Regions from separate parts of the Streptomyces sp. NPDC046887 genome, predicted to be linked through region 1. Evidence: riboswitches for the same ligand, from Rfam matches in the RefSeq annotation. Region 1 holds a riboswitch; each other region holds the start of a gene.

The links. A riboswitch is a leader RNA that binds a small molecule or an ion and turns the genes downstream of it on or off. The one in region 1 is predicted to bind cyclic di-AMP.
Positions count from the first base shown of each region.
Region 2: it holds a riboswitch for cyclic di-AMP, as region 1 does, so the genes downstream of both, ABZ945_RS17165 (LysM peptidoglycan-binding domain-containing protein) here and ABZ945_RS13655 (transglycosylase family protein) in region 1, are expected to answer to the same signal.
Region 3: it holds a riboswitch for cyclic di-AMP, as region 1 does, so the genes downstream of both, ABZ945_RS09065 (M23 family metallopeptidase) here and ABZ945_RS13655 (transglycosylase family protein) in region 1, are expected to answer to the same signal.

Region 1 is NZ_JBEYXH010000011.1:84,078-94,139, forward strand. It holds gene ABZ945_RS13635 (SurA N-terminal domain-containing protein) at 302-952, shown strand; gene ABZ945_RS13640 (nucleoside triphosphate pyrophosphohydrolase) at 991-2,070, shown strand; gene ABZ945_RS13645 (cytochrome P450) at 2,067-3,383, shown strand; gene ABZ945_RS13650 (transglycosylase family protein) at 3,604-4,569, shown strand; cyclic di-AMP (ydaO/yuaA leader) riboswitch at 4,889-5,078, shown strand; gene ABZ945_RS13655 (transglycosylase family protein) at 5,082-5,828, shown strand; gene eno (phosphopyruvate hydratase) at 6,146-7,432, shown strand; gene ABZ945_RS13665 (septum formation initiator family protein) at 7,596-8,078, shown strand; gene ABZ945_RS13670 (DUF501 domain-containing protein) at 8,153-8,692, shown strand; gene ABZ945_RS13675 (Ppx/GppA phosphatase family protein) at 8,689-9,621, shown strand; gene ABZ945_RS13680 (NAD(P)/FAD-dependent oxidoreductase) at 9,941-10,062, shown strand, end outside.
Region 2 is NZ_JBEYXH010000016.1:57,748-67,809, reverse strand. It holds gene ABZ945_RS17185 (WhiB family transcriptional regulator) at 1-251, shown strand, start outside; gene ABZ945_RS17180 (sortase) at 366-1,166, shown strand; gene ABZ945_RS17175 (S1 family peptidase) at 1,209-2,555, opposite strand; gene ABZ945_RS17170 (SpoIIE family protein phosphatase) at 2,749-5,445, shown strand; cyclic di-AMP (ydaO/yuaA leader) riboswitch at 5,765-5,960, shown strand; gene ABZ945_RS17165 (LysM peptidoglycan-binding domain-containing protein) at 5,963-6,727, shown strand; gene ABZ945_RS17160 (class I SAM-dependent methyltransferase) at 6,841-7,707, opposite strand; gene ABZ945_RS17155 (condensation domain-containing protein) at 7,881-10,062, opposite strand, start outside.
Region 3 is NZ_JBEYXH010000006.1:133,363-143,424, reverse strand. It holds gene ABZ945_RS09100 (hypothetical protein) at 111-674, shown strand; gene ABZ945_RS09095 (thymidine kinase) at 705-1,355, opposite strand; gene ABZ945_RS09090 (nucleotide pyrophosphatase/phosphodiesterase family protein) at 1,410-2,615, opposite strand; gene ABZ945_RS09085 (DUF5998 family protein) at 2,615-3,199, opposite strand; gene ABZ945_RS09080 (GNAT family N-acetyltransferase) at 3,268-6,162, opposite strand; gene ABZ945_RS09075 (HPr family phosphocarrier protein) at 6,323-6,604, shown strand; gene ABZ945_RS09070 (GntR family transcriptional regulator) at 6,883-7,578, opposite strand; gene ABZ945_RS09065 (M23 family metallopeptidase) at 7,818-8,645, opposite strand; cyclic di-AMP (ydaO/yuaA leader) riboswitch at 8,658-8,821, opposite strand; gene ABZ945_RS09060 (pitrilysin family protein) at 9,049-10,062, opposite strand, start outside.

The sequences.
Region 1 (10,062 bases):
GTGTTCGAGATCAGCCGGTGACGGTCGACCCGGTACCTTGATCGACCCCTCTGGACTCCGGGGCCGTATCTGTCAGCCGGCTGTCGCTGACCGGCTCCTCCTGGTGCACCGGAGCCCGGGCCCCGGTGCGGCGGGCGGCAGCACCCAAGGGTGCCGGTCGCTCGTTGCACGGGGCAGCGGTAGGCGTGGTGCCACCGATACCGGTGGTGTCGAAACGGTGGTACGCGCCACATCCGCTGCATACCATCGATCACCGCAAGGTCGTTGTCCACCGCCGCACGACCCACGCCGGGAGGCTCCTTTGCACCGCCGCCGTCGCACCGCTCTCGCCGCCACCGCCGCAGCCCTGGCCGCCGCCCCGTTGCTGACCGCCTGCGGGAGCGAGGCCCGTCCCGGCGCGGCGGCCGTCGTCGGCGGCGACCGTATCGAGGTCTCCGCGCTCCAGGCGCAGGTCCGCCAGGTGCGCGACGCCCAGCAGTCCTCGCCCGAGTCGGCGCAGCTCATCCGGGCCACCGGCGACCTCAGCCGGGAGAAGCTGAACGGGATGATCTTCGACCGGGTGGTGGACCGGGTCGCCGCCGGGCAGGGCGTGACCGCCAGCCGCAAGGAGATCCAGGACACCCGGAAGTCCGCCGCCGCGCAGAGCGGCGGCGAGGAGCAGCTGGCCGCGATGCTGCTCGAGCAGCAGGGGGTGGCGCCCGAGGAGATCGACACCGTGGTCCGGCGGAACGTCCTGATGGGCAAGATCGCCGAGAAGGCGGGCGCCGGCAACGACCCGGCCGGCCAGCAGAAGCTGACCGGGCTGTTCACCGCCGCGTCCAAGGACATGGGCATCGACGTGAACCCGCGCTACGGGACCTGGGACGACGCCAAGATCCAGCTCGGCGAGTACCGGGCGCCCTGGCTCCGGCAGGTCACCGCCCGGCAGCCCGCCCAGCCCGAGCAGGCCTGACCTCCGGCGGTACGTTCCACCGGCGGTACGTTTCAGGGGTGAACGAGATCTCCCCCTCCGGTCGTATCGTCCTGCTCACCGCCAGCCACCGGGTGGCGCCGGGACTGCTGTCCTGGCCCGCCTGGCAGGCGCTGCGCACGGCGGACCGGGTGCTGTGCGCCGACCCGGACCACCCCCAACTGCCGTATCTGGCCGAGGCGGGCGTCACCGTGGAGTCCGCCGCCCCCTCCGCCGAGGAGCTGGTCGGGGCGTGTGCGGGCGGGGCGGTGGTGGTCGTGCTGGCCACCGGGGAGGGCGATCGGGCGCTGACCGACGGGCTGGCCCGGCTGGCCGGCTCCGGCCGTACCGCCATGCCGGAGCTGGAGCTGCTGCCCGGCTCCTACGACCTGCCCGGCGCCCGGCTGCTCGACCTGGTCGAGGTGATGGACCGGATCCGCCGCGCCTGCCCCTGGTCCTCCCGCCAGACCCACGAAGGCCTCGCCAAGTACGCCGTGGAGGAGGCGTACGAGCTGGTCGAGGCCATCGAGGACGGCGACCGGGACGAGTTGCGGGAGGAGCTGGGGGACGTACTGCTCCAGGTGGTCTTCCACGCCCGGATCGCCGAGGAGGACCCCGAGGAGCCGTTCTCGGTGGACGAGGTGGCCGGCACCATCGTGGAGAAGCTGATCCACCGCCACCCCCATGTCTTCGGCGACGCCCGCGCCGAGACCCCGGAGGAGGTCAAGGAGCACTGGCTGCGCACCAAGGCCGCCGAGAAGCAGCGCGCCTCGGTCACCGACGGGGTCCCGGTCGGGCAGCCCGGCCTCGCCCTCGCCGCCAAGCTCGCGAGCCGGGTCCGTACCGCCGGTCTGGACGTCCCGCTCCCGACGGGCCCCGGCCTCGGCTACGACCTGCTCGCCCTCGCCGTCCGCGCCGACGCCCAGGGCATCGACCCCGAAGCCGCCCTCCGCGCCGCCGGCCGCGCCTACCGCGACGCCATCCGCGCTGCCGAGGGGCTGCCCGCGGGCAGGGGTCAGGACCACGAGGACGGTGATCCTTCCGGCCCCGGGACATCCGCCCCCCGGGCCCCCGGCTCGGACGCCGAGGCCGCCACGCACCAGGAGGACGGCGACCGATGAGCACCGCCCCCGGTTCCGCCCCCGGACACACCCCCGCCGACTGCCCCGTCTCCGGGGCCCCCGCGCCGGAGCTGTTCACCTGGGAGTTCGCCACCGATCCGTATCCGGCGTACGCCTGGCTGCGGGAGCATGAGCCGGTGCACCGGACGCGGCTGCCCAGCGGGGTGGAGGCCTGGTTGGTCACCCGGTACGGGGACGCCCGGCAGGCGTTGGCGGACCAGCGGCTGAGCAAGAACCCGGCGCACCATGACGAGCCGGCGCACGCCAAGGGCAAGACCGGCATTCCGGGCGAGCGCAAGGCCGAGCTGATGACCCATCTGCTCAATATCGACCCGCCGGACCACACCCGGTTGCGGCGGCTGGTCTCCAAGGCGTTCACCCCGCGCCGGGTGGCCGAGTTCGCGCCCCGGGTGCAGGAGTTGACCGATCGGCTCATCGACGGCTTCGCGGCGCGCGGCAGCGCCGACCTGATCCATGAGTTCGCCTTCCCGCTGCCCATCTACGCCATCTGCGACCTGCTCGGCGTCCCGCGCGAGGACCAGGACGACTTCCGCGACTGGGCGGGGATGATGATCCGCCACGGGGGCGGGCCGCGCGGCGGCGTCGCCCGATCGGTGAAGAAGATGCGCGGCTATCTGGCCGAGCTGATCCATCGCAAGCGCGCCGAGCCGGGTCAGGAGCCGACGGATCTGATCTCGGGGCTGATTCGGGCCTCGGACCATGGTGAGCATCTGACCGAGAACGAGGCCGCCGCCATGGCCTTCATCCTGCTCTTCGCCGGGTTCGAGACCACCGTCAATCTGATCGGCAACGGGGTGTACGCGCTGCTGCGCAACCCGGGCCAGCGGGCCCGGTTGCAGGAGTCGCTGGCCGCGGGGGAGCGGGGGCTGCTGGAGACCGGGGTGGAGGAACTGCTGCGCTATGACGGCCCGGTGGAGCTGGCCACCTGGCGGTTCGCCACCGAGCCGCTCACCCTGGGCGGGCAGCGGATCGCCACCGGGGACCCGGTGCTGGTCGTCCTCGCCGCCGCCGACCGGGACCCGGAGCGGTTCGCCGAGCCGGACACCCTGGACCTGGCCCGCCGGGACAACCAGCACCTCGGCTACGGCCATGGCATCCACTACTGCCTGGGCGCCCCGCTCGCCCGGCTGGAGGGCCAGACCGCGCTGGCCACCCTGCTCACCCGCCTCCCCGACCTCCGCCTCGACGCCGACCCGGCCGAACTCCGCTGGCGCGGCGGCCTGATCATGCGGGGGCTGAGACAACTCCCGGTCGCCTTCACGCCCGCGTCGGCGGGCCCGGGGAGTCGGTAGGTCCCCGCTCGTCCGGTCATATCCGACATGACGCAAGCTGACACCGCGTCAAAATTGTGATCTTGGCGTGATCTCCGCTGCATCGACTTGTGACTGACGTTCGAATGCCGCTACTTTCTCGGACACCTCAGCTGTCACGCGAAAGGCTCACCGCATGCGCTCCGGGAACGGCCGGCACCGACGACCCCGTCAAGCCCCCGCCATCGTCGTCGCGGCAGGGGTGACCGGATCGGCCATCGCCCTTCCGCTGCTGGGCGCGGGCACCGCCACCGCGGCCGACGCCGCCACCTGGGACCGGGTCGCCGAGTGCGAGTCCGGCGGCATGTGGAGCGCCGACCTCGGCAACGGCTTCTACGGCGGGCTCCAGATGTCCCAGGAGACCTGGGAGTCCCACGGCGGTCTCACCCACGCCGCCCGGCCGGATCTGGCCAGCCGCTCCCAGCAGATCGCGGTGGCCGAGAAGGTGTACGCGGCCGGTGGCGCGGCGGCCTGGCAGACCTGCGCGCCCATCGCCGGGCTCGGCGAGGACGACGCCTCCCGGAACCCGGCCCCTTCCCCGTCCCCGTCCGCCGGTGACCCGGACGGCAAGCCGGCGAAGTCCGCCGAGACCCCGCACGGCGACCGGGACGCCGCCCCGCCCACCACCGGCACCGCCTCCCGTGACGCCGACCGGCCCGAGATCGAGCCGGAGGCGCCGGAGAAGACCGACGCCGCCGACGCCCGGGCCTCCGCCTCCACCACCGCGGACACCGAGGCGCCCGCCTCCGGCACCGGGAAGCACCGCGGCAAGCCCGCGCCCGAGGAGGAGCCGGCCACCGAGCCCTCCGCCGACCCGTCCGCGAGCACCGACGCCGACCCGGCCGACGAGGCCGGACGCGACCAGCAGCCGGCCGCCACCGGCCCGGGGCTGCCCGGCGACGAGGAGACCGCCGCCGACGGCACCGAGGGCGAGCGGGAGGGCGAGACCCGCACCTCGCGCGGCGAGGGGACCGAGCGCGGCTCGGTGGGCACCGACCCCGGCGCGTACACCGTCCAGCCCGGCGACAACCTCACCGCCATCGCCCAGGAGCGGGAGCTGGACGGCGGCTGGACCGCCCTCTACGAGGCCAACAAGGACACCGTCGGCACCGACCCCGACCTCATCCTCCCCGGTCAGGACCTCCAGCTGACGGACGATCAGAAGTAGTCAGACAGCGGCGGAAACGGGCCTGCGGCCAGGTGATCCCAAGGGGATTACGTGGCCGTTTGTCCATTTCTGGGCGGGTGGGGCGCGAGTGAGACATGAGTCTCTTTGGCCCAACTGGCGCCCCTCGTGCGTCCGGTACGCCCACTGTGCCCGCTACCAGCGCAAACGCCCGTCACAGGCGCCGCGATACGGGCGCATTGACCTTGATGTCCGTTTTTGATCTCGGGCGAGGTCTGTGTCTACGGTCGTCACCGCTCGCTCACCGCGGGCCCCGCCGACCGGAACGCCGAATCCTGCCGCCGGCCGTCGGGCACAGTCGTCGCTTCACGCGCCGAAGGCAGGAGCGGGGGACCCAAGGTAAGTGCCGCGGACGGCCGCCGTGCGAGGACTCGTCAGGAGTCCCGTACGACCGACCGGACCGGCTTGGGGTGAAGTCGCCACCGCGCGACCGGGCCAACTCACTCGCCCGAACCCGACAGCTCACCTCGCAGGCGTCGGTGAGGAGATGACCCATGCTGTTTTCCGGCAAGGCCAAGCACCGTCGCCCGTCCAAGGCCGTCCGTTTCGCCGCGTTCGCCGGTATCACCGGTGCCGCCGTGGCCGCCCCGCTGCTGGGCGCCACCTCCGCCTCCGCCGCCACCACCGCCGAGTGGGACAAGGTCGCCCAGTGCGAGTCCGGCGGCGACTGGTCCATCAACACCGGCAACGGCTACTACGGCGGTGTGCAGTTCTCGGCGTCCACCTGGGCCGCGTACGGCGGCACCAGCTACGCCCCCACCGCCGACCAGGCCTCGAAGTCCCAGCAGATCGCGGTCGCCGAGAAGGTGCTCGCCAGCCAGGGCAAGGGTGCCTGGCCGAGCTGCGGCGTGGACCTGTCCGGCGCGTCCGCGCAGAGCGGCGGCGGCGAGGAGTCCGCCCCGCAGCAGCAGGCCCAGCCCCAGGCCCAGCCGCAGCAGCAGGAGCGCAAGGCCGAGCAGCCCACCACCCGCAGCCAGCAGCGCACCGCGCCGCAGGCCGCCCCGAAGGCCGACACCGGCTCGGGCTCCGCCTCGGGCTCCGGCGAGAAGGTCACCACCCCGACCGGCAAGAAGGTCGAGAAGGGCGACGGCGAGTACAAGGTGAAGACGGGCGACACCCTCTCCACCATCGCCGGTGCGAAGAAGGTCCAGGGCGGCTGGAGCAAGCTGTTCGACCTCAACAAGGACATCGTCGACGACGCCGACCTGATCTACCCGGGCCAGCAGCTCCACCTGAGCTGAGCCCCGCGGCCCCCTCGGGGCCGCCACTGGCGCGCCGCCGGTGCTTTTCGCGGACACCGGCGGCGTACGGCGACCCCGGCCCGGATCCGTCCGGGCCGGGGTCCGCCATATCCGGCCCCGGGGGGCCGGACACGGCTACCGGCTGGTAGGTCTGCGGCCGTTTGCCCGGTGATCCCATCGGATGACCCCTTTTTCGTCCCAGCGGGCGGGCGTCGGCGGGCGGCGGACCCCCGGGCGGTTAGGCTCTTGCCGCAAGGCCCTACCGGCCCTGCACTCCACGCGTCACCCCTTGCGTCACATCCCAGAAGGAGATGCTCGTGCCGTCCATCGACGTCGTCGTAGCCCGGGAAATCCTCGACTCGCGAGGCAACCCCACGGTCGAGGTCGAGGTCGGCCTCGACAACGGCAGCACCGGCCGTGCCGCCGTCCCGTCCGGTGCCTCCACCGGCGCGTTCGAGGCCCTTGAGCTCCGCGACGGGGACACCAACCGCTACCTCGGCAAGGGTGTCGAGAAGGCCGTCCTCGCCGTCATCGAGCAGATCGGCCCGGAGCTCGTCGGCTACGACGCCACCGAGCAGCGGCTGATCGACCAGGCGATGTTCGACCTGGACGCCACCCCGGACAAGTCCTCGCTCGGCGCCAACGCCATCCTCGGCGTCTCCCTCGCCGTGGCGCACGCCGCCTCCGAGGCCGCCGACCTCCCGCTCTTCCGCTACCTGGGCGGCCCCAACGCGCACCTGCTGCCGGTGCCGATGATGAACATCCTCAACGGCGGCTCGCACGCGGACTCCAACGTGGACATCCAGGAGTTCATGATCGCCCCGATCGGCGCGGAGTCCTTCTCCGAGGCCCTGCGCTGGGGCGCCGAGGTCTACCACACCCTGAAGAAGGTGCTGAAGGAGAAGGGCCTGGCCACCGGCCTGGGCGACGAGGGCGGCTTCGCGCCGGACCTCGGCTCCAACCGGGAGGCCCTGGACCTCATCCTGGAGGCCGTGAAGAAGGCCGGCTACGAGCCCGGCAAGGACATCGCGCTCGCCCTGGACGTCGCCGCCTCCGAGTTCTACAAGGACGGCTCCTACGCGTTCGAGGGCAAGTCCCGCTCGGCCGCCGAGATGACCGACTACTACGCGGAGCTGGTCGAGGCCTACCCGCTGGTCTCCATCGAGGACCCGCTGTTCGAGGACGACTGGGCCGGCTGGAAGACCATCACCGAGAAGCTCGGCACCAAGGTGCAGCTGGTCGGCGACGACCTGTTCGTCACCAACCCCGAGCGTCTGGGCCGCGGCATCGAGGAGGGCATCGCCAACGCCCTGCTGGTCAAGGTCAACCAGATCGGCTCGCTGACCGAGACCCTGGACGCCGTCGAGATGGCCCAGCGCAACGGCTTCAAGTGCATGATGTCGCACCGCTCCGGCGAGACCGAGGACGTCACCATCGCCGACCTCGCCGTCGCCACCAACTGCGGCCAGATCAAGACCGGCGCCCCGGCCCGCTCCGAGCGCGTCGCCAAGTACAACCAGCTGCTGCGCATCGAGGAGATGCTGGACGACGCCGCGGTCTACGCCGGCCGCTCCGCCTTCCCCCGCTTCCGCTTCGAGGGCTGAGAGCTCCGAGGCTGAGAGTTAGGGCTGACGCCCGCTCAGCACGGCGCACGCCGCCTCCTTCCGTACGTCCCCGGCCGCGGTCCCGTACCGTGTCCGGGGACGTACGTACGTTGCCGGAAGTGCCGGGCGGGAAGCCGCCCGGCGGGGCGAGGGGAGGCGCGAGATGGCCCGGGACCGGTTCTCGACCGCGACCAGGCTGCGGCTGCTCGGCCGGGAGACCGCCGCCCGCGTCTACCGCTCGCAGACCCGCCGCCAGGACCGCCGCTCCCGCCTCACCGGCCGGGCCGCCTTCCTGGCGCTGGTGGTCTGCTCGCTGGTGGTGGCGCTGGCCTACCCGATGCGGCAGTACGTCTCCCAGCGCGGCGAGATCGCCGAGCAGAAGCGGAACGCGGCCGAGGCGGCCGAGCGGGTCGAGCGGCTGCGGGACGAGAAGGCCCGGCTCCAGGACGACGCCTATGTCCGCCGGCTGGCCCGCGAGCACCTGCACTACGTGCTGCCGGGGGAGACCGGCTACACGGTGATCGACCCCGACGCGGCCGCCGAGCGCACCGGCGACCCGGGCGCGGCCGACCGCCCGTGGTACTCCAACCTCTGGGACGGCGTGGACAGCGCCGACCGCTCCTCCCCGGACCCCCGGGACCCGTAGACCCGTAGCAGCCCCGAAGGACCGGCACCCGGCGGTCCCGCGGGACACAGAGAGACAAGAGAACCAAGGCAGGCATGGAAACGCCCCCTCCGCCCACCGAACGCACCGAGCCCACCGAGGCGGACATCGCCGCCTTCCAGGCCCAGCTCGGACGCCCCCCGCGCGGCCTGCGGGCCATCGCGCACCGCTGCCCCTGCGGCAACCCGGACGTGGTGGAGACCGCGCCCCGGCTGCCCGACGGCACGCCGTTCCCCACCACGTACTACCTGACCTGCCCGCGCGCCGCCTCCGCCATCGGCACCCTGGAGGCGAACGGGGTGATGAAGGAGATGACCGAGCGGCTGGCCGCCGACCCCGAGCTGGCCGCCGCCTACCGGGCCGCGCACGAGGACTACCTCGCCCGCCGGGACGCCATCGAGGTGCTGGAGGGCTTCCCCAGCGCCGGCGGGATGCCGGACCGGGTCAAGTGCCTGCACGTCCTGGTGGGCCACTCGCTGGCGGCCGGCCCGGGGGTCAACCCGCTGGGCGACGAGGCCCTCGCGATGCTGCCCGAGTGGTGGGCCAAGGGCCCCTGCGTGGCGCCCGGCGAGGGCTGCCAGGGGGGTGCCGGATGACCCGGGTCGCCGCCGTGGACTGCGGCACCAACTCCATCCGGCTGCTGGTCGCCGACATCGACCCGGAGACCGGGAAGGCGGTCGACCTGGACCGGCGGATGACCATCGTCCGGCTCGGCCAGGGCGTGGACCGCACCGGCCGGCTCGCCCCGGAGGCGCTGGAGCGCACCTTCGCCGCCTGCCGGGAGTACGCGGCGGTGATAGCGGAGCACGGGGTGCAGAAGGTGCGGTTCGCCGCCACCTCCGCCTCCCGGGACGCCGAGAACCGCGACGAGTTCACCGCCGGGGTGCGGGAGATCCTGGGCGTGGAGCCCGAGGTGATCAGCGGCGACCAGGAGGCGGAGTTCTCCTTCACCGGCGCGACCAGGGAGCTGCCCGGCTCCGAGGAGTACCTGGTGGTGGACATCGGCGGCGGCTCGACCGAGTTCGTGGTCGGCCGGGACGCGGTGCGGGCCGCCCGCTCGGTGGACATCGGCTGCGTACGGCTGACCGAGCGGCACGTCAGCGGCTCCACGCCCACCGAGGCGGAGACCGCCGCCATCCGGGCCGACATCGCCGCCGCGCTGGACCTGGCGGAGCGGACGGTGCCGATCCGGGAGGCGCGGGTGCTGGTCGGGCTGGCCGGGTCGGTGACCACGGTCGCGGGCATCGCGCTGGAGCTGGACGCGTACGACTCGGCGGCCATCCACCGCTCGCGGATCAGCCGCGAGCGGGTGGACGCGGTCACCGCCCGGCTGCTGTCCGCGAGCCATGACGAGCGGGCCGCGATCCCGGTGATGCACCCGGGCCGGGTGGACGTCATCACCGCCGGTGCGCTGGTCCTCCAGGCCGTCATGGAGCGCACCGGAGCGGCCGAGGTGGTGGTCTCGGAGCACGACATCCTGGACGGGATCGCCCACTCGCTGGTGGCCCCCGGAAAAGGTTCGTGAAGTTCTTCACAAGGAAAAGGGCCCTGACGGGGGTCCGGGGGGCCGTTCGTGGTCACCGGGCCGCCGCTCAGGGCCCTTTCGCAGGTTCACAGGGCGGCTACGGCTCTGTTTCCCAGGCGTGAACCGGGGTGCCGCATGGGCGTTACGGAACGCTCTCTGCGCAGTTCACGGGGGGTGAGCAACGTCCCGGAACCCCTTCCGGTTCCCCCTCGCCGGCATGACCTGGGTCACGTGGGCGGCGCAGTGTAGCAGAGGTGCTTCCCATCCTTGTGAAGGGGCGCACGAGCAGGGGGTGTGGGGCGGGTGGATACTCGATGGCATGAGCACCACGGAGCGTCCCAGGATCCTCGTAGTAGGCGGAGGGTACGTAGGCCTGTACGCAGCTCGCCGCATTCTGAAGAAGATGCGCTACGGCGAGGCGACCGTCACGGTCGTCGACCC
Region 2 (10,062 bases), on a different contig from region 1:
ACTGGCGCCACCGGGCCGTCTGCCGCGACGAGGACCCCGACCTGTTCTTCCCCATCGGGAACACGGGTCCCGCGCTGCTCCAGGCGGAGGAGGCCAAGGGCGTGTGCCGGCGTTGCCCGGTGCGTGAATCGTGCCTGGAGTGGGCGATCGAGTCGGGCCAGGAGGCCGGGGTCTGGGGCGGGATGACCGAGGACGAACGCCGGGCCCTGAAGCGGCGCACCGCGCGGCGGCGGCAGCGCAGCCACGCCTGACTCCGGCCGCGGGGCGGTCACCGGGTGTGACGGACGGTGCCCCGATCGAGGCTGGCCAGGGCGGCTGCGGGCGTTTTACGGTGGTCTGACGGTCATCGACCCTTCCGGAGCCCCATGCCCAGACCCCGTACCGCCCCCGCGGCCGCCGTGCTGAGCGCGGCCGCCCTGCTGCTCGCCGGTTGCGGGGCCGTCGGGGGCGGCGGTGCCGCCGAGCGGTTGTCCGCCGGCCCCGCCGGGGCACCCTCCGCCACCTCGGTCGTCTCCCCGGCCGCGTCCCCGGCCCTCGCGAGCACCACCGCAAGACCCCCGGCCGTCGCGAGCGCCACCGCGGAGCCGCCGGGCACCGCCTCCGACAACCGGCCGCCCCCGGTCACCGCCGAGCCGGCGCCGGACGATCCCGCGCGTACCCGGCCCGCGGTCCTGGCCATCCCGTCGATCGGGGTCGAGGAGCTGCGGGTGGTCCCCTACCAGGGCACCACCGACGACTGGCCCGGAACCAGGATCCAGGACCGCGGGGTGGCCGCCAGCCCGTACGGGGAGAAGGGCGGAGTGGGCCCGGGCGAGGTGGGGAACTACCTGGTCACCGCGCACCGCCTGTCCGCCGGGGGCCCGCTGCGCGCTCTGCCCGAGCTCCGGCCCGGCGACACGGTACGGGTCACCTCCGGCGGCACGGTCCACGCGTACCGGATCACGGAGACCCGTCAGACCTCCTTCCGTTCCGAGCGCTCCCTGGCCGAGCAACGGGCCGCCGTCCCGGGCGAGCCCGGCGAGCGGGCCACCCGGGCGATGATCACCCTCTCCACCTGCGCCACGCCGGAGGACGACGCGGCCGGCAACCACTGGCGGGACGAGAAGGGCAATCCGGAGCACCGGATCGACAAGATCGGCGTGCTGGTCTCCTCGAAGAAGGCCTAGCCGGGGTACGCCGCACCGGCGCGGGAGCGGTCGCCACGGGCGTCAGGGGAGATCGGCGCCCCGGTCACCCTGGCCACTCTCGTGGCCCTGGCCGCCGGCGTCCTGGCCCTGAGCGCCCGCCTCCTGGTCCTGGCCGGCCCCTTCCTCGGAGCCCTGCCCCAGTCCGCCCTGGTCCTGGCCTCCCTGATCCTGGCCGCCCTGCCCCTGGTCCTCCTCACCGGCACCGCCCTGGTCCTGGCCCTCCTGGCCGCCCTGGCCCTGGCCCGGGGGCTGCTCGCCGTCGCCGATGGTGGCGCCGACCGCGGCGAGGGCGGTGGTCACCGGCTGGAAGAAGGTCTCGCCACCGGCGTCGCAGTCACCGCTGCCGCCGGAGGTGAGGCCGACGGCGTCCCCGTCACGGGTGAAGAGCGAGCCGCCGCTGTCGCCGGGCTCGGCGCAGACATCGGTCTGGATCAGGCCGGTGACCGTGCCCTCCGGGTAGTTGACAGTGGCGTTCAGCCCGGTGACCTGACCGTCGCGGAGGCCGGTGGTGCTGCCCATCCGGAACACCTGCTGGCCGACCGCGGCCTCGGCCGCGCCCCTGATGGCCAGCCGCTGCCCGTCGCCGAGGTCCACCTCGTCGGGCGCCTCGGCGGCCGGGTCGTCGTAGGTGACCAGTCCGAAGTCGCCCTCGCCCGGGAAGACGGACTCCTGGGCCGAGCCGAGGACGGCGCCGTTCCCGTCGGACCACTGCTGGGCGGCCACCGTGCAGTGCCCGGCGGTGAGGAAGCCGCGGGCGCCGTCCGAGGTGGTCACGTTGAAGCCGAGCGAGCAGCGGGCGCCGCCGCCGAAGATGGCGTCCCCGCCATCGGCGAAGGGCCGGAACTCGCCCTTCGACCTGCGGATCTCGGCCACGCCCTCGCCGAGCCCCCGGACGGTGGACTCCAGCCGGTCCCAGCGGGCGCCGGTGACCGTGCGGTCGGCGGTGACCAGCACCTGGTTGGTGCGCGGGTCGACGGCCCAGGCGGTGCCGGGGACCCCCGCCTTGGCCGACAGGGTGCGGGTGGCGCCGGCCAGCGCGGCCGCCCCGTTCCGTACGGTCTTCGCGACGGCCCCGGCCGCCTTGACGCGTTCGGCGAGGGCGGGGTCCTTACCGGCCACGTTGACCACCAGCCGGCGGGTGCCGGCGTCGTAGTAGGCGCCACCGTAGGAGTCGCCGAGGGAGCCGGCGAGCTGCTTGGCCGTCTGTGCGGCCGAGGCCGCGGTCATGGTCCGGACGGTCGGCCGGTCGTCGTCCTGGCCGGACTGGGAGGCGTTCGCCTGGGGCAGCAGGATCGCCGCCGCGGCGATTCCCACCGCTCCCGCACCCGCCAGTACCGCTTTCCGCTTGGGTATCCGCCTGTGACTCAACTCCACCGCTCCTGCCGCTGGTTCGGACTCCGGTCGCCGACGGCGACCGGGGGGACGCGTCCGCTCTCAGGTACGGGCGGGGCGGGTGCGGCGTTCAGCCGGTGCGGGGATGATCGGCCCGGTGCGCCGGCCGGGGCGTCATCGGTGCGTATCTCGATGAGTACACATGGGTACGGAATGGTAAAAATATGACATGAGTGGACGGAGCGGACGGTCCGGGCACGCCCTCCTCGGGGTGCGCACCGTGGCCGGTCAGGTGCTCCTGCTCCAGGTGGTGGCCGCCGTCCTGCTGATCGCGGCGGCGGTGGCGGCGGTGGTGTGGCAGACCCGCGCCGACGGCGAGGACGACGCCCGCAACCGCTCGCTGGCCGCGGCCGAGGCGTTCGCGGACGCTCCCGGGACGGCGGCGGCGCTCGCCTCGCCGGACCCGGGCGCCGCGCTGCAGTCCTCGGTGGAGCGGGCCACCCGGCACACCGGGGTGGACTTCGTCACCGTGCACGCCCCGGACGGGGTGCGGTACGCGGACGAGGACCGCTCGCTGGTGGGGCAGCGCGCCGAGGGGCTGGAGGAGGCGGCCGGGCGGCCGGCGTACACCGAGATCTTCACCGGCTCCCCGAACGACGCGGCCCGGGCGGTGGTGCCGGTCACCGGCCCGGACGGGCGGGTGGTCGGGCTGGTCACGGCGGGGGTGACCATCGCCAGCGTGGGGGACGCGGTGGACCGCCACCTTCCGGTGCTGCTGGGGTCCGCGGCGGCGGCGCTGGCCCTGGCGGTGGGCAGCTCGCTGCTGGTGAGCCGGCGGCTGGGCCGGCAGACCCGGGGGCTCGGGCCGTCCGAGATGACCCGGATGTACGAGCACCATGACGCGGTGCTGCACGCGGTACGCGAGGGGGTGCTGATCATCGGCGGGGACGGCCGGCTGACGCTGGCCAACGACGAGGCCCGCCGGCTGCTGGACCTGCCGGCCCGACCGGAGGGCCGCGAGGTCTCCTCGCTCGGGCTCGACGAGGGCACCGCCGAACTGCTCTCCTCGGGCCGGATCGTCACCGACGAGGTGCTGCTCGCCGGTGACCGGCTGCTGGCGGTGAACACCCGGCGGACGGCGCCGCACGGCAGGGCCGGCGGCACCGTCGCCACCCTGCGGGACACCACCGAGCTGCGCGCCCTGTCCGGAGTGGCCGAGGGGGCGCGGGAGCGGCTTCAGCTGCTGTACGAGGCGGGGGTGCGGATCGGCACCACGCTGGATGTGGTGCGTACCGCCGAGGAGCTGGCGGAGGTGGCGGTGGGGCGGTTCGCCGACTTCGCCACGGTGGAGCTGCTGGACCCGGTGCTGCGCGGCGAGGAGCCGACGGGTGAGCGGACCGAGATGCGCCGGGCGGCGGTGCGCGGGGTGCGCGCCGACCACCCACTGCAACCGGTGGGCGATCTGGTGCGGTGCGCGCTGCCGACGACGCCGATGGCGGCCGCGCTGGCGAGCGGGCACGCGGTGCTGGAGCCGGACCTCTCGCTGGCCGACGGCTGGCGGGCACAGGACCCGGCGGGCGCGGACGCGGCGCTGGCGTACGGGGTCCATTCGCTGCTCGCGGTGCCCTTGCAGGCCCGCGGGGTGGTGCTGGGGATGGCGAACTTCTGGCGGTCGGAGCAGCCGGCGCCGTTCGAGGCGGAGGATCTGGCCTTCGCCGAGGAGCTGGCGGCGCGGGCCGCGGTGGCCATCGACAACGCGCGCCGCTACACCCGTGAGCACGCGATGGCGGTCACCCTCCAGCGCAGTCTGCTGCCGCACAGCCTGCCCGAGCAGGACGCGGTGGAGGCGGCCTACCGGTATCTGCCCGCCCAGGCGGGGGTCGGGGGTGACTGGTTCGACGTGATCCCGCTGCCCGGTGCGCGGGTGGCGCTGGTGGTGGGGGACGTGGTGGGACACGGGCTGCACGCGGCGGCCACCATGGGGCGGCTGCGGACCGCGGTGCACAACTTCTCGGCGCTGGACCTGCCGCCGGACGAGCTGCTGGGCCATCTGGACGAGCTGGTGTCCCGGATCGACCAGGAGGAGGGCGGCGCGGGGGTGGCCGCGGTGACGGGCGCGACCTGTCTGTACGCGGTGTACGACCCGGTGTCCGGGCGGGCCTCGGTGGCGACCGCCGGGCACTTCGCACCGCTGGTGGTGGGGCCGGACGGGGCGGTGCGCAGCCCGGAGGTGCCGGTGGCCCCGCCACTGGGGCTGGGCGGTGCGCCGTACGAGACGGTGGAGCTGGACCTGGCCGAGGGCAGCCGGCTGGTGCTGTACACCGGCGGGCTGGTCGAGCACCGGGAGCAGGATGTGGAGACGGGTCTGTCGATGCTGCGCTCGGCGCTCGGCGGCCGTCCGGAGCGTTCTCCGGAGGAGACCTGCCGGGCGGTGGTGGAGGCGCTGGTGCCCTCGCGGCGGCGGGACGACATCGCGCTGCTGGTGGCCCGTACCCGGCTGGTGGACCGCTCCCGGGTGGCGGACTTCGACGTGGCGCCGGATCCGGCCGCGGTCGGCGAGGTGCGGGCGGCCTGCGGGCGGCAGCTGGAGGCGTGGGGGCTGGCGGAGATCGGCTTCACCACCGAGCTGATGCTGAGCGAGCTGGTCACCAACGCGATCCGCTACGGCTCGGCGCCGATCCATGTGCGGATGCTGTACGAGCGGTGGCTGACCTGCGAGGTGTCCGACGGCAGCAGCACCTCCCCGCATCTGCGGCGGGCCTCCGACACGGACGAGGGCGGGCGCGGGCTGTATCTGGTGTCGCAGTTCGCCCAGCGCTGGGGCACCCGCTACACCGCGCAGGGGAAGGTCATGTGGACCGAGCAGTCCCCGGCGGACGGTGACCGGCAGCCGGTGGACGCCCTGCTGGACGACCTGGCCTGGTAGCCGCGGGCCGTCCGGGACAGGCGCACCGATCTGTCCCTTTTGACAGCTGGCGCACCTTTGGGGCTTTAGATCCCTATGGGTCAAGTTAGGGAAACATAGACTGACTTATCCCACCGAGGGCGGACCCGTGATGTCCATCACCGCCCGGAAATGACATGCGCATTTCCGAAATTGATCCAATGCTTATACGGCAGCGCATTTGACGGGCCGCCAGAAAAGGCGGGGAGATCCAATTCCCGGAATTCGCCGACTACCGGCCGTGCGGCGGTAGATCGGCGCTTGTTCTGCCCCGATTCCCTCGCCTACGGTCACGCTCATTCCGGGTGGAACGCCGAATCCTGCCGCCGTCCGGACACGCACCCACTCACCCACACGCACGGCAGGAGCGGGGGACCCAGGTAAGCGCCGGACCGCACAGCCGCGGAACGGCTTGGGGTGAAGTCGCGGAATTCCGCGGCCGGGCAACTCCAGCCCGAACCCGACAGCTCACCTCGTAGGCGCCGGAGAGGAAAGCACCATGCCCGCAATGGGTAAGCACCGCCGTGTCCGCAACAGCGCCCTGGCCCGCCGCGTTCTCGCGGTCGGCACCGGTGGCGCCGCGCTCGCCCTGCCGGTGATCGGCGCGGCCACCGCCCACGCCGCTCCCGCCGCCGCCCCGGCCGCGGCCGTCGTCCAGGCGAAGACCGCCGCCCCCGCCGCCGCCAAGGCCGCCCCCGCCACGTACTCCGTGGTCCTCGGCGACACCCTGTCCACGATCGCCCGCTCCCATGAGGTGGCCGGCGGCTGGAAGAGCCTGTACGAGGCCAACCGCGCCGCCGTCGGCGCCGACCCCTCGCTGATCCGCCCGGGCCTGAAGCTCAGCGTCGCCCAGGCCGCCGCCGCGACGAAGCCGGAGGCCGTGCCGGCCGTCGCCAAGGCCGCCCCGGCCGCCGCGAAGCCCGCCGCCGCCAAGACGGCGTACGCCGACAACCTGGACGGCTGGATCCGCGAGGCCCTGGACGTCATGGCGCAGAACGGCATCCCCGGCAGCTACGAGGGCATCCACCGCAACATCATGCGCGAGTCCTCCGGCAACCCGCTGGCCATCAACAACTGGGACGTCAACGCCGTCAACGGCACCCCGTCCAAGGGCCTGCTCCAGGTGATCGACCCGACCTTCCAGGCGTACCACGTGGCCGGCACCTCGACCGACAGCTACGACCCGGTCGCCAACATCGTCGCCGCCTGCAACTACGCGGCCGACCGCTACGGCTCCATCGACAACGTCAACGGCCCCTACTAGGCCGATGGCAGGCGGCTCCCCGTGTCAGGCGGTACGGGGAGCCACCGCCGTGAACCTGCCGGAAGGCCGGCCGCCCCGCGCGGCCGGCCTTCCGGCATGAGCTGACGGGGGTCTCACTCCGGGCGCTCGGCCGTGACCAGCCAGGCGGTGGAGCGCAGTCGCAGCGGGCCGTCCCCCTTCTCGTACCGGCGCAGCGCCCCGGTCAGCCGCCGGCCCGCCTCCTCGCGCGCCTCGGGCCCCACCTGCGACAGCAGATGCCGCCCCGGCCCCATCCCCAGCATGAACGCGGCCACCTCCTCGGCGTCGGCGCCCCACTCCCCGTACGCCTCCACCCGGTGGACACCGGGGTTGGCGTAGCCGCCGGCGGCGAGCACCGACCGGATGGCGGCGGGATCGGCCAGGGAGAACATCCCCGGCTTGCCCGCGGCCCCGAAGCCGCCCATGGGCACGATGTCCTTCAGCGAGGTGAGGGCGGCCAGCCACTCGTTCGCCTCGGGCTCCGCCGGGCAGACGAAGGCCAGCCGCCCGCCGGGGCGCAGCGCCCGCCCGATGTTGCCGAAGCCGGCCGCCGGATCGGCGAAGAAGGTCAGCCCGAAGCGGCTGATCGCCCGGTCGAAGGAACCCGGCTCGAACGGGTACACCTGGGCGTCGCCGCGGAGGAACTCCGCGTTCCGGATCCCCTCCCGCTCGGCGGTGGCCCGGGCCCGCTCCAGCATGGGGGCGGACAGGTCCAGGCCGGTGGCGCCGCCGGTCGCGGCGCGTTCGGCGGCGAGCCGGGTGGTGCGCCCGGAGCCGCAGCCGACGTCCAGCACCCTGTCTCCCGAACCGATCGCGGCGGCGTTGAGCAGCGGTGCGCAGTACCCCTCGTTGACCGCGTCCCAGCGGCCTTGGTGGCGGGCCCAGTGCTCGCCCTCGTAGCCGTTCCAGGCCTCGGCCTGCTCGGTGTTGGCGATGGGCGGCTCGGTCGGGGTCGGGTTCACGGCGGCACTCCTCGGGAGGGGGCGGGGCGGTGCCGGGTCCCGGTGGGGGACGCGGCCCGGGCGGTACGGAGCGCCCGCCCGGGCCGACGGGTGCTCCGTACCGTGGTTACCCGGTGTCCACCGCGTCGGGCTGCGCCAAAGGGGTGCCGCGCGTCCGCTCCCGCCCCCTCGGCTCACCCCTGGGGCACCCGGCGGCGCCGGAGCGCGGGCCGGGAGGCGGCCGGGGCGGCCCCGGTGGCGGCCAGATGGGCGGCCAGGGCGGCCGGGGTGGGGTGGCGGAAGACCTCCCGAAGGGTGAGGTCCCGGCCCAGCTCGGCGCGGACCCGGTTGAGCAGCCGTACCGCCAGCAGGGAGTGTCCGCCGGACCGGAAGAAGTTGTCGTCCGGCCCGACCGGCCGACCGCCCAGCACCTCGGCGAAGAGTGCCAGCAGCAGGGGAAGCGGCCCGCCGGGGTCGTGGGCCGGCCGCTGACCCGGGGCGCCGGCATCCCGAGACTCCCGGCCGGGGGTGCGCACGGTGGCCGGGACCGCGTACTCGGGCAGCCGGTCGGCCGCCCAGGCACGCAGCTCGTCCTCGTCCACGTCTCCGCTCACCTCGGCGACCAGCCGCTCCCCCTCCGCCCGGACCTCGGCGGCGGTCACCTGGGGGTGGGCGGCGAGGACCCGCTCGACCTGGCCGATGTCCACCCGGTAGCCGTCGATCAGGGGGCGCTCGCCCCGGTGGCCGGGGCCGGCCGGCAGGGTGGAGAGGCGGGCCGAGGGATCCGCCGCGAAGGCGGCCAGCGCGCCGGTGAGCGCGGTCGTGAGCCGCCGGGCCCCCTCGGCCGTCCACAGATCGGTGGCGTACTCCAGGACACCGGCGAGACCGCCCTCCTCCCCCGCCTCGGTGAGCCGCTCGTTGAGCTGCTCGTTGAGCTGCTCGGTGAACTGCTCGGCGAGTCGCTCGGTGAGGGCGAAGGTCAGATCGGCCTTGGCGGTGGCGGAGCCGTACGGGAGGGTCCCGCCCGCGAGCGGATGGCCGCCGTCCCGGTCCGGGCCCGCCGGCGCGGCCCGGTGCACCTGGAGCATGATCTGCGCCAGCGGGTGGTGGGCGGCCGAGCGGTGCGGGTTCAGCCGCTCCACCAGCAGGTCGAAGGGGGTGTCCTGATGGGCGTAGGCGGCCAGGTCGGCCTCCCGGACCCTGGCCACCAGCTCGGTGAAGCACGGGTCGCGCGAGGTGTCGGTGCGCAGTACCAGGGTGTTGACGAAGAAGCCGACCAGCCGGTCCAGCGCCTCGTCCTCCCGCCCGGCGACCGCCGTGCCGAGAGCGAGGTCGGTGCCCGCGCCCTGACGGGTGAGGACAGCCGCCAGGGCGGCCTGGACGACCATGAAGAGGGTGGCGCCCGCCTCCCGGGCGATCCGGGCCAGTCCCCGGTGCACCTCGGCGGGCACCGCGAAGGGCAGCAGCGCTCCACGCCCGGAGGGCTCCGGCGGGCGGGGGTGGTCGGTGGGCAGGTCGGTCAGCGGCGGAAGTCCGGCCAACGCCGTCTCCCAGTAGCCCGGTTGATCAGGGACGGTGTCGAGTCGGGCGCGCTGCCAGAGGGTGTAGTCGGCGTACTGGACCGGCAGCGGCTCCCACCCCGGCGCCTGACCGGCCGCGCGGGCGGTATAGGCGTGCCCGAGGTCGTCGAGCAGCCGGCCGGTGGAGTGGCCGTCGGCCGCGATGTGGTGCACCAGCACCACCAGGGTCTGCTGACCGCAGCCGTCCACCGGGAGGAAGAGCCAGGCCCGGAAGGGCAGTTCACGGGTGAGGTCGAAGACATGGGCGGCCGCCTCGTCCACCGCGGCGGCGGTGTCGGTGGGGAAGCCCAGCTCCAACGGGGGCCGGGCGCCCGGCCGTACCTCCTGGTAGGGCTCCCCGTCGGCGACCCCGTACCCGGTGCGCAGCACCTCGTGGCGGTCGGCCACATCGGTGAGGGCGGCGGCCAGCAGCGCGGGGTCGAGCGGCCGGTCGAGCCGGCGGACCAGGGCGATGTTGTACGCGGCCGAGGATCCGGCCAGTTGGTCGGTGAACCAGAGCCGGCGCTGGGCGTAGGAGAGCGGCGCGCGAGCGGGGCGGCCGGGCACGGGGCGGAGCGGGAGCCGGGACCCGGCGCCGCTTCCGGCGGCCGTCTCGGCCTCGGTGAGCCGGCGGTGCAGGGCGGCGGGGGTCGGGGCGAGGAACAGATCGCGTACCCCGGTCTCGGCGCCGAGCACCGCGCGGACGCGGTTGACCAGCCGGCTGGCGAGCAGCGAATGGCCGCCGCAGCGGAAGAAGTTGTCATGCGGGCCGATCCGGTCCCGGTCCAGCACCTGGGCGAAGAGGGCGCAGAGGATC
Region 3 (10,062 bases), on a different contig from region 1:
GTGCGACGCGCTGTAAACGGCGCGCCATCGGGGCGTTGCCGTGTCATGGACCTTTCGGGTATGGCGAAGCGCCGGAGATCGGGGAAGGGCCGACCATGCGGAGGGTGGGGATGGGGAAGACGACCGGGAAAGGCCGGACGGCGGCACAGCTCGCGTCGGGCCTGGTGGGGCTGACGGCGTACGGGGTGGTGGTCGGCGCGCTGATCGGGGACCCGGGCGAACGGCTCGCCACCGGGCTGATCATGGGCGGGGCAACGTTACTGCTCGGGGTGGTGGCGGGGATCGTGGTCTGGGTGCGGGAGGGCCGCCGGGCGCGGGGGTTCGGCCTGAGCACCGGGCGGTTTCTGCGGATCGGCTGGGAGATCCGGCGCGGGAGGCTGCCGGAGGATCCGTACGAGCGGCCGGCCGTGGTCGAGAGTGTCGCCCGGCAGCGCCGCAGTCTGGACCAGCACCGGTACACCTGGTACCGGTGGACCTGGGCCGGCGCCGCCGTACTGTTCCTGCTCAACGGCGTCATCTCACTGCGGTCCGAGGACTACCCCTCAGCCGCGCTGTATCTGTCGCTGACCCTGCTGATGTCCTCCACCCCGTTCACCATGCGCCGTCTGCACCGCCGACTGGCCTCGGTCGAGCGGGCGTTGGCGGCGGCCGACCGGCGCGAGGCCGCCCGGTGAGCGGTCACCCCATCCCCGTACCGGCGCAGGTCAGCCGCCGTTGACCGGGAGCACGTCCGGGGAGAGGGCGCCGGCCCGGGCGGAGGCGCTGGTCATGCGGCGGCGGTGGTGCCGGCGGCAGAGCACCTCGTAACCGATCTCCTCCGCTGAGCGGTTGACGTCGCCGACGACGACCTGGGCGCCCTCGACCACCATCCGCCCGCCCACGGTGCGGGCGTTGTGGGTGGCGCGGGCGCCGCACCAGCACAGGGCCTCGACCTGGAGCTGCTCGATGCGGTCGGCGAGCTCGATCAGCCGCTGGGAGCCGGGGAACAGCTTGGTGCGGAAGTCCGTGGTGATGCCGAAGGCGTAGACGTCCATCCCGAGGTCGTCCACCACCCGGGCCAGTTGGTCGATCTGCCCGGGGTCGAGGAACTGGGCCTCGTCGGCGATCACATAGTCGCAGCGGCCGCCCTGGGAGAGATGGGCCACCAGATACCCGTACAGGTCCAGTCCCTCACCGGCCTCCACCGCGTCGGTGACCAGGCCGAGCCGGGAGGAGAGTTTGCCCTCGCCGGCCCGGTCGTCCCGGGTGAAGATCATGCCCTGGAGTCCGCGCGCGGAGCGGTTGTGCTCGATCTGCAGAGCCAGTGTGCTCTTTCCGCAGTCCATCGTGCCGGAGAAGAAGACCAGCTCGGGCATGGGGTGGTGACGGCCTTTCACGTACGGGAGGGGGAGAGAAGGGGAGACGGGGGCTCAGGTGCGGACTTCGAGGAGGGGGACGAACTGCTCGGCCGGGGTCATCGAGCCGTGCACCCCGACCATCGCGGACTCGTTGGGCTCGTTGACCGACGCGGTGATGATCACGTCGTCGTGCGCGGCGGCGACCACATCGCCGATCCGGCCGTACACCCGCTCGTCCACCACCGGCCCGAACCAGCCCGCCGCGATCGCCTCGTCGCGGCCGGCCACCCAGAACTGCTCGCCCAGCACCTCCCGCCAGCAGGCGAGGACATCGGCCTGGGCGCCCGGGACGGCGTACACATGCCGGGCCCGGCCCTCGCCGCCCAGCAGGGCGACCCCGGCGCCCAGCTCCCAGTCCTCGTCGAAGTCGATCCTGGACCGCTCGTCGAAGGGGATGTCCACCATGCCGTGGTCGGCGGTGATGTAGAGGGCCGAGCGGGGCGGCAACTGCTCGGCGAGGCGCTGGGCGAGCCGGTCCACGGTCATCAACTGGCCGCGCCAGGCGTCGGAGTCGATCCCGAAGCGGTGCCCGCTGCCGTCGACCTCGCTGTAGTACGTGTAGACCAGCGCGCGGTCGGCGGCGCCGAGCAGCTCGGCGGAGAGGTCCATCCGGTCCTCGCCGGTGAGCCGCCCGTGAAACGTTCCGCCACTGAGCGCGACCTTGGTGAGCGGGGTGGTCTCGAAGGTCGGCGAGGACACCTGGGCGGTGTGCACCCCGGCGGCGTCGGCGAGCTGGAAGACGGTGGGGTACGGCTGCCAGACGTGCGGCGGGGTCCAGGGCTTCCAGCGGAGCTGGTTCATCAGCTCGCCCGTGGCCGGGTCGCGGACCGTGTAGCCGGGCAGCCCGTGCTCGCCGGGGGCGAGGCCGGTGCCGACCGAGGCCAGCGAGGTGGCGGTGGTGGCGGGGAAGCCGGCGGTGATCGGCCGGCCGGTGCCACCCCGGGAGCCGGCCAGCAGCGAGTGCAGGAAGGGCGCGTACGCGCGGTGGTCCTGGATCTGCTGCCAGCCGAGCCCGTCGATCAGGAAGACGCAGGCCCGGTCGGCCGGGGTCAGCTCGGCGATCCGGGGCTGGAAGCCGGGCAGTTCCAGACCGGCGGCGACGGTCGGCAGCAGATCGGCGAGCGAACCGGTGCCGTAGGCGGGGACGGGCGCGGTGGCCGGCGCGAGCGGGACCGGGTCGTCCGGCCAGGCGGCGGCCGGGTGGGCGGGCTGGGCCATCAGCGGGTGGCCGCGGTGGCCTCGGAGAGCGCCTGGGCGAAGGCGAGCGCCTGGCGGACGGTCTCCGGTCCGTCGCCCGCCTCGCTGACCCGCAGGCTCAGGTCGTCGGCGGTGGAGTTGCCGGTGTAGCCGTGGTCGGCGTCGCAGTTGGGGTCGCCGCAGGCCGCGGGCTCCAGGTCGATCCGGGAGACGGCGCCCCAGCCGATGGTGAGCACCACCTCGCGGGGCAGGGTGCCGGGGGCGTAGGACTCCGGGTTGGCCACCACCCGGCTGAGCACCACCGAGGAGATCCGGCCGAGCTTGACGGACTCGGTGGAGGTGGTGGCGTACGGGGTCGGGGAGCTGGTGTCCGCGTTCTGCTCGTCGGTGTGGCTGACGATGAAGCGGGTGGAGGTCAGGACGAGGACGGTGACATGCCGGCGGACCTCGTTGGCGTCGAAGGTGGTCTCCTGGTGGACCAGGTACGAGGCGATCGGCTCGCCGCCGATGGCCGCCTCCACGGCCTCGGCCACAAGGGCCGGGTAGTAGCCGCTGCGCTCGATCGCCGCGCGCAGCCCCTGGGTCGTCGTACCGGTCTTCGCCATGGGGACCATCCTACGGGGGGCCGGTGGCGCTCCGGGACGGCCGTGTACCGGCGCCCCTGCGGGCCTGGTCAGTAGCTGGGCAGCCGGCGGGGACCGAGGTCGCCGAGCGCCGGGGCCGGGGCGAGCCGGACGGTGGCGCCGAGCACCGACAGGCCCCGGGGCGCCACGATCACCGGTTCCAGGGCCACCGAGACGATCTCGGGGTGGTCGTGGACCAGCCGGGACACCCTCAGCAGCAGCTCCTCCAGGGCGGCGGTGTCCACCGGGGCGGAGCCCCGCCAGCCGAAGAGCAGCGGGGCGGTGCGCAGCGAGCGGATCTGCTCGGCCACGTCCCGGTCGGTGGCGGGCACCAGCCGGTGCGCCATGTCGCCGAGCAGTTCGGAGGGGGCGCCGGCCAGGCCGAAGGAGAGGACGGCGCCGACCGCCGGGTCGATGGCGGCGCGGACCACGGTGTCCACGCCCCGGGGCACCATGGCCTGGACGACCGGCTGGAGCTCGGCCGGTTTGCCCAGGGCCTCGGTCAGCTCCCGGTAGGCGGTGCGCAACTGCTCCTCGCCGGCCAGGTCGAGGCGCACCCCGCCGAGGTCGGGGCGGTGGCGAAGGTGCGGGGCGGTGGTCTTCAGGGCGACCGGGTAGCCGAGCCGCCGGGCGGCGTCCACCGCCTCGTCGGGGGTGGGCGCGGGCAGCACCGGCTGTACGGGGACCCCGTAGCGCCCGAGCAGTTCGCCGGCGCCCTCCGGGGTGAGCGTGATGCCGCGCTCGTCCACCTCGGGGGTCAGGGCGCGCTCGATCTGGGCGGCGGCCCCGCCCTCGTCGATGCCCTCGTACTCGGGGACGCGCCCGGGGTCGGCGGCCTGCCGGCGCCAGCCCGCGTACCGTACGGCCTCGGCCAGCGCCCGGACGGCCCGCTCGGCGGCGGGGTAGGCGGGGATGCGGTGGCCGGGGGCTTCCGGGGCGGGGGCTGCTGGTGGAGCGGTTTCGGTCGTACGGACGGCTGCGGGGGCGGCCTCGGGTGTCCCGGGCGGGGGCGGGGCGGTGCTGGTGGCGGAGGCCAGGGCGTCGGCGAGGGCGCCCATCTCGACATGGACCACGACCACCGGCTTGGCCGGGGCGGTGGCGGCCGCCTGGCGCAGCGCCTCGGCCAGTACCTCGCCGCCGTCCGCCGACTCGCTCACCCCGCCCCCGTAGCCGCCCCGATGCCCGTCCGACCCCTCGGCGACCCAGGGGATGGCGGTGACCACCACCGCGTCGCAGGACTCGTCGTGCAGCGCCTCGGTGAGCCCGGCGCGGAAGTCCTCCGGGGTGGCGGAGGTGGTCAGATCGCGGGGGCGCAGCGGGCGCAAGCCCTCGGTGAGGCAGGCGTCGTAGGCGAGCAGGCCCAGCGACTCGGAGTTGCCCAGGATGGCCACCCGGGGCCCGGCCGGCAGCGGCTGCCCGGCCAGCAGCAGTCCGGCGTCCACCAGTTCGGTGACCGTGTCGACCCGGATCACCCCGGCCTGGCGGAGCAGCGCGGCGACGGTGGTGTGCGGGATACGGGTGGCGGGGACGGCGTGGCCGGGCGGGGCGCTGCCGGAGTGGCGGCCGCCCTTGACCACGACGACCGGTTTCACGGCGGCGGTGCGGCGGGCGAGCCGGGTGAACTTGCGGGGGTTGCCGATCGACTCCAGATAGAGCAGGACCACATCGGTGTCCGGGTCCTCGTACCAGTACTGAAGGATGTCGTTGCCGGAGACGTCGGCGCGGTTGCCGGCGGAGACGAAGGCCGACAACCCGGCGCCGCGCCGGTGCAGTCCGGCGAGCAGGGCGATGCCGATGGCCCCGGACTGGGTGAAGAGCCCGATCCGGCCGGGGGCGGGCGGGTGCGGGGCCAGCGAGGCGTTGAGCCGGACGGCGTCGGCGGTGTTGATCACCCCGAAGGCGTTTGGGCCGATGATCCGCATCCCGTACGAGCGGGCCTGGCGGACCAGCGCGCGCTGCCGCTCCCTGCCCTCGGCGCCCTGCTCGGCGTATCCGGCGGAGAGCACCACCAGCCCCTGGACGCCGTGCTCGCCGCAGTCGGCGACGGCCTCGGGGACCCGTTCGGCGGGGACGGCGACCACGGCGAGGTCCACCGGGTGGCCGATGTCGCCGACGGTGGGGAAGGCGGGCACGCCGTCGAGGGCGGAGGGGCCGGCGAGCGCGGAGTTCACCGCGTACAGCCGGCCGGTGTAGCCGCCGTCCAGGAGGTTGCGCAGCACGGTGCGGCCCACTCCGCCGGGGCGCCGGCCGGCGCCGATGACGGCGACCGAGCCGGGGGCGAGCAGCCGCTGCACGGAGCGGGCCTCGGCGCGCTGCTCCCGGGCGCGCTGCACGGCGAGAGAGCGGTCGGTGGGCTCCAGGTCGAGGTGGAGCCGGACGGCCCCGTCGGCGAAGCTGCGCTTCTGGGTGTACCCGGCGTCGGTGAACACCTTGATCATCTTGGTGTTGGCCGGCAGCACCTCGGCCGCGAACCGCCGGATGCCGCGCTCCCGGGCGACGGCGCCGATGTGCTCCAGCAGCGCGGAGGCGACCCCGCGCCCCTGGTGGGCGTCCTGCACCAGGAAGGCGACCTCCGCCTCGTCGGCGGGGGCGGTCGCGGGCATGCCGTCGGCGTCGATCCGGTCGTAGCGGACGGTGGCGATGAACTCGCCCCCGACGGTCATGGCCAGGCCCACCCGGTCGACGTAGTCGTGGTGGGTGAAACGGTGCACGTCCTTGGCCGAAAGCCGGGGGTATGGTGCGAAGAACCGGTAGTACTTCGACTCGTCCGAGACCTGCTCGTAGAAGCTGACCAGCCGGTCCGCGTCCTCGGCGGCGATCGGCCTGATCCGGGCGGTGCCGCCGTCCCGCAGCACCACGTCGGCCTCCCAGTGGTCGGGGTAGGCGTGCTCCGGCCGCTCCCCATCCCGCTGGCCTTGGTCCTGCTGGTCCGACGGCTTCCGCATGGGCCCCAGGGTACGGCCCGGGGGCCTGGCGGACAGAGCCCCGGGACGGCACCCCCGCCACGGCGCGGGCACCTCGGCGGGCATGAGAGACTGACGAACGACAACTGGTCTAGACAACCTCTAGACACCCTGGACACCGCACGACCCGAAGGGCAACACCATGGCTGAGCGCCGCGTCAACATCGGCTGGGCCGAGGGCCTGCACGCCCGCCCCGCCGCGATCTTCGTCCGGGCCGCCACCTCGGCGGGCGTCCCGGTCACCATCGCCAAGGGCGACGGCGCCCCGGTCAACGCCGCCTCGATGCTCGGTGTGCTCGGTCTGGGCGCGCAGGGCGGCGAGGAGGTCGTGCTCGCCTCGGACGCGGAGGGCGCGGACGCCGCCCTGGATCGGCTGGCGAAGCTGGTCTCCGAGGGGCTGGACGAGGCCCCCGAGACCGTCTGACCCGCCCTTCCGATCCCGGGTCCCCCAGCGGGGCCCGCTCCGGAACCGAACGAGCCGCACCCTCCCCGACCACGAGGGGTGCGGCTCTTCGCCTTTCCCACACCGGGAATTTCCTCGTGCATTCCGCCGCAGAATTACCGCGCGTTCACGCAAGGAGCGGGAAGGCAGGGGAAATCACCGGGATTCCCGGTGGCACCGGTGCGCACACGCCGACTCGCTTCTGCATACGGCCGACCCGGCTTCGTATACGTCCCGACTCCGTTTGTACGCCGCCCGCGTTAAGTGCGGACGCCGACGGTGTTGACGGGATGTTGCGAAGTCCTCACCCGCCCGGCGGGCCGCCGGGGCGCGGGGATCCGCAGCCGGTGCGCGCCGGCCAGCCGCTCCACGTGCTGGGCGGTCAGCGCCCGCGCCCGCTCGGCGTCGCCGCGCGCCACCGCGTCCACGATGGCGCCGTACTCGGCCCAGACCTCCCCCGGCCGGGCCGGCTGCTCGACCGCGTACATCCAGGCGATCTTCTGCCGCAGCTGGGTGAGCAGCGCGGTGAGCGCCGGGCTGCCGGAGGCCTGGGCCAGCGTCCCGTGGAACCAGCCGGCCAGCGGCCGCAGATCCTCGCCCCGGCCGGCTCGGGCGCGCTCCTGCCCGAGCCGGACCAGCCCGCGCAGCACCTTCAGATGGGCCTCGGTACGCCGCCGGGCGGCCCGCGCGGCACCCAGTGGCTCCACCAGCAGCCGCACCTCCAGCAGGTCGGCGGCCTCCTGCTCGGTGGGTTCGGCGACACAGGCGCCGGCGTGCCGGCGGGTGGTGACGAACCCCTCCGACTCCAGGGTGCGCAGCGCCTCGCGCACCGGGACCCGGGAGACGCCGTAGCGGCGGGCGAGCTGCTCCTCGGTGAGCCGGCCGCCGCGCTCGAACACTCCGGTGATGATGTCGTCGCGGATCGCCGTGCACACCGAGTGCGCCGGAACACGCATCACGAACCTCCCAGGTAATCCACGGCGGGCCGCGTGAAACACACCCGCCTCGCGGCCGCAATTCATGCCGGGGCCGTTCCCGTTTCCCCCGACTCTATGGCAGCCCGCCGGGAATTCCGACACCCCGGCGACACCCCGGCCGGTGAACCGGCCGAATTCCGCAGGCAGTTCCTGGTGGCACACGAAGGCCCCGGTTCCATCGAACCGGGGCCTTCGGAAGGTGTACGGGGGCGTGCGGCTCAGAGGCTGACGCCGTGCGAGCGGAGGTACGCCACGGGGTCGATGTCCGAGCCGTAGTCCGCGCCGGTGCGGGCCTCGAAGTGCAGGTGCGGGCCGGAGCTGTTGCCGGTGGAACCGGCCAGGCCTATCTGCTGGCCCGGGGTGACGCTCTGGCCGACCGAGACGCTGAGCTGGGAGAGGTGGCCGTACTGGGTGTAGGTGCCGTCGTTCATCCGGATCACCACGTTGTTGCCGTACGCGCCGCCCCAGCCGGCCTCGACGACGGTGCCCGCGCCCACGGAGACGACCTGGGTGCCGGAGGCCGCGTGGAAGTCGATGCCGGTGTGGCTGCCGGAGGACCACATGCCGCCGCCGGCCTGGTACGAGGTGCTCACATACGAGCCGGCCACCGGCGACTGGAAGGAGTTGAGCCGCTTGCGCTCGGCCTCGCGCTCGGCGCGCTCCTTGGCCTCGCGGTCGGCGCGCTCCTTGGCGTCACGGGCCGCCTTGAACCGGAGCTCGGCCTTGCGGATGGACTCGGCCTCGGCCTTGGCCTGGGCGTCCGCCTTGGCGGCGTCCTCGGTGGCCTCCAGCTGCTGGGCCTGGGCCTGGGCGCCGACCCGCTCGGCGATGACGTCCGTGGTGACGGCCTGGTTCAGACCGGTATCGGCCAGATCCGGCATGGAGTGCGGCAGTTCCGTGTCGGCGGCGAACGCCGGGGAGGCGAGCGAGCCGATCACTCCACCGCCGGCCAGCGCGGCGATACCGGCGGCCTGCGCACCCTTGCGGGTCAGAACGTTCGTACGGCTGGGGGCGCGGTGCTTCCCGGTGGCACGGGTGAACGCCATGAAGCGGCTGGTCCTTTCCTTCCCTCTCGCCTACCGGGTTAGCTGACGGGTTCGGAGCAGGAAGGTCTCCTACGGGCCCCTCCGCCTAACGGCGAAGGCACCCGATTCACCCCAGGGGACTGTGGGTCCCCGGCTCCCCAGGCTCGCGCCTGACGGGGACTCGGCGATCGCTGTCCGATGCCGCGGATGCGGCGGATGCAGCGGGCGGACAGCGCATCAGACGCTAAGCGTCCGATCTTTCAATATCCAAATGGTCTCGGCCTTTTGTTGCGCACGCCACACCGCCAAGCCGCCCCCTCCCTACCAATCCGGACAAACGACCGGACCCCGGCACCCACTTCGGAGTACCGGGGTCCGCTTGCCGAGAGGTCGGATCGACCTGTCCGTGGGCCGGACGGGAGGGTCAGCTGCGGACGACCGTCACCGCGCCGAGACCGAGCGCCTCCACGGGCTCCTTGATCTGCGCCGCGTCACCGACCAGCACGGTGACCAGCCGGTCCACCGGGAAGGCGCTGACGACCGCCGCGGTGGCCTCCACCGTGCCCGTCGCGGCGAGCGCGGCGTACAGCTGGGCCTGGTAGTCGTCGGGGAGGTGCTGCTCCACCTGGTCGGCCAGAGTGGCGGCGACGGAGGCGGCCGTCTCGTACTTCAACGGCGCCACACCCACGAGGTTCTGCACCGCCACATCCCGCTCGGGGTCGGTCAGGCCCTCGGCGGCCAGGGTGCGCAGCACCTTCCACAGGTCGTCCAGCGCCGGGCCGGTGTTGGGGGTGTCCACCGAGCCGCTGATGGCCAGCATCGCCGCGCCCACGCCCTCCGGGCCGGAGCGCAGCACCTGGCTGAACGCCCGTACGCCGTAGGTGTAGCCCTTCTCCTCGCGCAGCACCCGGTCCAGCCGCGAGGTCAGGGTGCCGCCCAGGCAGTAGGTGCCGAGCACCTGGGCCGGCCAGACCCGGTCGTGCCGGTCCGGGCCGACCCGGCCGATCAGCACCTGGGTCTGGACGGCGCCGGGGCGGTCCACGATGACAACCCGGCCGGTGTCGTCGGCGGTCACCGGCGGCATGGTGCGCGGGGCGCCGGCGTTCCCGGTCCAGTCGCCGAGGGTGTCGGCGAGGACGGCGTCCAGGTCGGTCCCGTCCAGGTCGCCGACCACGACCGCGGTGGCGGTCGCCGGGCGGACATGGGCCTCGTAGAAGGCGCGCACCGCGGCGGCGTCGATCCCGGCCACCGACTCCTCGGTGCCCTGGCGGGGGCGGGACATCCGGGAGTCGGCCGGGAACAGCTCCTTGGAGAACTGGATGGCGGCCCGGCGGCCCGGGTTGGCGTTCTCGTGCGGGATCTCGTCCAGCCGGTTGCGCACCAGGCGCTCGACCTCGCCCGCCTCGAAGGCGGGGGCGCGCAGGGCCTCGGCGACCAG